One region of the Paenarthrobacter sp. YAF11_1 genome, then DNA from elsewhere that is predicted to be linked to it. Evidence: predicted binding sites of a transcription regulator. Region 1 holds the regulator's gene; the other holds the start of a gene.

Region 1 (2,198 bases):
ACTGCCGAACTAACTGTGACGCCGGGCGCCCGCCCCACACGGGACGGAACACACTAGTTTGCGGGCACGAACAACTGCTGGCCGGGCTGGATACGGCCGCCACGGAGGTCGTTGAGCTGAATGATCTCCGTAATGACATCGCGGGGATCCCGTTCAGGCGCAGCGGCACCGGCAATGCCCCAGAGGGACTGTCCCGGCTGGACCGTAACCGAGACGGCGACGGGCGGCTGGAGTTGCCCCTGCGAGTCCGAGGCCTTGGCCGGTGACGTGATAAAACCAGCCAGGCTCAGCAGCGCAGCCACCAGCAGCATGGCCGGGATGCCAAAGAAGACCATCCGTCCCCGTCGGGTCAGGCGCAGACGCGCAGGCGCCTGAGTGGTGCGGAAATCAGCGAACGTAGTGATTGCGGACATGAGCTGAGCCCTTCTGAGCTATTGCCGTGCGCCGGATCCCGGTACATGGCTGCCAATTCTGTGCGTTCCCCTGTCCAACCCCGGATGTTCGAACACTTCGTTCGAACATCCGGTGTCAGCGCCAGGTTTATAGAACACATATTCGAACCTTGCTAAGACATTTTTAGCACTTATCAACGAACGGTGTCGAGACTCGCTAGAACAAATGTTTGATAAACGCCTGTGGCTGCCCTACGTTTGAGTGAAGAAACAGCACTGTTTCAGTGGAACAGGAGGGTCTGACATTTTTTGCAGACCCGACGACCCCGGGCACACTCCGGGCGGAATGGAAAGGCATTGGCGAACATGGCAGCGAAAGCCACCGGCGGCGGGGCACCCCCGCGGAGCCAGCAGCCTCAAAAGAGTCCCAAGAGCCTGACCGTCCGGCAGAAGAAGATCCTGGAGACCATCCAGCGGTCAGTCAATGACAACGGGTATCCGCCCAGCATGCGTGAAATTGGTGACACCGTGGGCCTGGCCAGCCTGTCGAGCGTTACACACCAGCTCTCCCAGCTCGAAAAGCTCGGTTACCTCCGCCGCGATCCAAAGCGCCCCCGGGCCATGGAAGTCCTCATGCCATTGACCCTCGATGGCGGCCCCATTCCGGGAGTGGAAGCGCCCACCAATCTTCGCAGCACGGGTGGCTTTGCCGTGACCGAGCTTGCCAGCGCCAGCGACACCGCCATGGTCCCGTTGGTCGGTCGGATCGCTGCCGGCAGTCCCATCCTTGCTGACCAGACAGTGGAGGACGTCATCCCCCTGCCCCGGCAACTCGTGGGCCACGGCGAACTGTTCATGCTCAAGGTAGCCGGCGACTCGATGATCGACGCCGCGATCTGCGATGGCGACTGGGTAGTTGTCCGCAGGCAGAACGACGCCGTCAATGGAGACATCGTTGCCGCACTGCTGGACGACGAAGCAACGGTGAAGACCTTCCGCCAGCGCGACGGCCACACATGGCTTCTTCCGCAGAACACCCAGTACGAACCCATCCTCGGCGACCAAGCCACCATTATGGGCAAGGTCGTTTCGGTCCTGCGATCCCTCTAGGAGGCTTTGGCAGGGCCCAGGCGCTCCAGCACGCCCCGCACCACGGTTCGGTCCGTCGTCGCCCAGAACGGCGGCAGGGCTGCCCTGAGGAAGCCCCCGTAGCGCTCTGTTGAGAGCCTGGAGTCAAGGACCGCCACAACCCCTTTATCCCCCGTGGAACGGATGAGCCGGCCTGCCCCTTGGGCCAGACGGATGGCAGCGTGGGTTGCTGACACAGCCATGAATCCGTTGCCTCCGGACTGTGCCACGGCACGCGAGCGGGCAGTCATCAACGGATCATCCGGACGCGGGAACGGGATGCGGTCGATGACCACAAGGCGGCACGAACCGCCGGGGACATCCACACCCTGCCACAGCGACATCGTGCCGAAGAGGCAGGTATCGGGCTCGTCGGCGAACTGCTTCACCAGAGCTGCCATGGTGGATTCACCCTGGCAGAGAATACTGACGTCGAGGCGAAGCCTCATGGCATCGGCGGCTTCCTCAGCCGCCCGCCGCGACGAGAAAAGACACAGCGCTCCCCCACCGGAAGCGCGGATGAGGTCTTCCAATTCATCCAGGGCCTCGGGCGAGGTTCCACGGCCAGGCTTGGGCAAGTGCTTGGCCACGTAGAGCACACCCTGTTTGGGGTAATCAAAGGGCGAGCCGACATCGATCCCGGTCCAGCTTGGTGCTCCATCGCCAATCAGCCCAAGT
Region 2 (2,198 bases), on a different contig from region 1:
AGCCAGCCGAGTTCACCTTCAGGTCCAGCAGGCCGGCAGATCGTCGAAGGACAAGTTCCAGTTCGCCAACCGAGTAAAACTCGAGGTGGCCTGTGAAGCCGAAGCGGTCGCGCAACGGACCCGGCAGGAGGCCGGCACGAGTGGTGGCTCCAACCAGGGTGAACGGAGGCAGCTCCAAGGGTATGGCCGTAGCACCGGCTCCCTTTCCGACCACGATGTCCACGCGGAAGTCCTCCATGGCCATGTAGAGCATTTCCTCTGCAGGCCGGGACATGCGGTGGATTTCGTCCAGGAACAGGACCTCCCCTTCGGACAAGGAGGAGAGGATGGCGGCGAGGTCTCCGGCGTGCTGGATGGCAGGACCACTGCTGATACGCAATGGAGCGTTCATTTCTGCCGCGATGATCATGGCCAGAGTTGTCTTGCCCAGGCCGGGAGGGCCGGACATCAAGACGTGATCGGCGCTGCGGCCGCGCATCTTTGACGCCTCAAGGACCAGTGCCAGTTGCTTACGGACCCGGTGCTGGCCGACGAAATCATGCAGGTTCTTGGGACGGAGTGCAGCCTCAATGACCCGCTCTTCCGGTTCCTCTCCCCCGCTGACGAGTGACTGCTCAGCCACGGGTGCCTACACGATTGCCTGCGCGTGCCCCGTCCTGGCCCAGCCACCGCAGTGTGGCGCGGAGAATTTGGGCCACGTTCGCTGCATCCACGAGTTCCGGGGAGTCGGCCATTGCTTTGTCGATGCTGCCGTTTGCGTCCTTCTCGGACCATCCCAGGCTGGTCATGGCTGCGACTACCTGCGGCTTCCATTCGGCATTGGGGGCCACTGCGGGAGCAGTACCGGAACCAGTCCCGTGGGGAACCAACTTTCCGGCCAGTTCAAGGACAATCCGGCCGGCTACCTTGGGACCGATTCCCGGCACCTTGGTGAACGTCTTGCTGTCACCGGTGTGCGCAGCCACCCGGATGGCCTCCGGTTCGTGCACGGCGAGGACGGCCAACGCCAAACGCGGCCCTACCCCGCTGACACTGAGCAGGACGTCGAATACTTCACGTTCGTCGTCGTCGGCGAATCCGAAGAGCGTGAGCGAATCTTCGCGGACGATCATGGACGTGAAGAGCTTGGCTTCAGTCCCTGTTTTGAGGTGGCTCAAGGTCTGCGGCGTGGCGAAGACACTCATGCCCGCACCGTTGAGGTCGATTACAGCGGTGGACAAACCAACGTGGGCTACGGTTCCACGGAGAAAACTGATCAAGACCCGGCTCCTGAAATACTGCCTGCTCCGTCACCGTCATACTGCTCTCAGTATTGCGGCCGAAGCGGACTATCCGAACATATCTACGAATACCCTAGCAAGGGGAGCTGGCAATCACCGTTTGCGGCGCGCTTTTGCTTCCGCGTCAGCCCACGCTTTCTGGGCGGGCGTGAGACCACCCTTACCGTTCGCGCCGCTGGCTGAGCCCATTCCACTGCCTGCGCGCCACGCGTGCGTCAGGGCAAGCGCAAGGGCGTCCGCGGCATCAGCGGGCTTCGGCGGAGCATCCAGGCGCAAAATCTTGGTCACCAGCTTGGTCACCGCATCCTTGTTGGCAGTGCCGCTGCCGGTAACTGCCGCCTTGACCTCCGAAGGTGTGTGCAACGCGACGGGGATCCCGCGACGTGCGGCCGCCACGATAACCACGCCCGAAGCCTGTGCCACACCCATCACCGTGCTGACGTTCATCTGCGAGAAAACACGTTCGACGGCTACGACGTCGGGCTTGTGCAGGTCCAGCCATTCATCAATGGCTTGGGCTATGACCAGAAGACGCTTATCCAGCGTCAGCTCAGCAGAAGTGCCCACCACGCCGACGGCCACCATGGTGGCCCTGCGGTTCCGCTCTATGTCCACAACGCCTATGCCGCAACGGGTGAGGCCCGGATCGACTCCCAATACGCGAAGAGTCAAGTCCGGGCCTTCCTGGTGGCTGTAAACCTGCTGAGTGACAAAAAGTAAGTGCTGCGCCGTGCCGACTACTCGGCGTCGAGGGCTGCCTGCACTTCCTCGCTGAAGTCCGCGTTGCTGTAGACGTTCTGGACATCGTCCAGATCTTCCAGGGCATCGACAAGCTTCATGAACTTCCTGGCACCATCGACATCGAGCTCCACCTGCATGGACGGAACAAACTCGGCTTCATCGGTTTCGTAGTCGATG

Evidence for each region. The regulator LexA, encoded in region 1, represses DNA repair genes until DNA is damaged. The targets are predictions, from matches to a motif close to TCGAACANNTGTTCGA.
Region 2: a site for LexA is predicted at 1,333-1,348, ahead of ruvA (Holliday junction branch migration protein RuvA). Genes of this name have one in related genera too.

The regions. Positions count from the first base shown of each region.
Region 1 is NZ_JBFRDF010000013.1:54,214-56,411, forward strand. It holds gene AB4Y77_RS18050 (LysM peptidoglycan-binding domain-containing protein) at 54-413, opposite strand; gene lexA (transcriptional repressor LexA) at 759-1,502, shown strand; gene AB4Y77_RS18060 (ATP-dependent DNA helicase) at 1,499-2,198, opposite strand, start outside.
Region 2 is NZ_JBFRDF010000002.1:321,811-324,008, forward strand. It holds gene ruvB (Holliday junction branch migration DNA helicase RuvB) at 1-622, opposite strand, end outside; gene ruvA (Holliday junction branch migration protein RuvA) at 615-1,259, opposite strand; gene ruvC (crossover junction endodeoxyribonuclease RuvC) at 1,374-1,952, opposite strand; gene AB4Y77_RS05545 (YebC/PmpR family DNA-binding transcriptional regulator) at 2,018-2,198, opposite strand, start outside.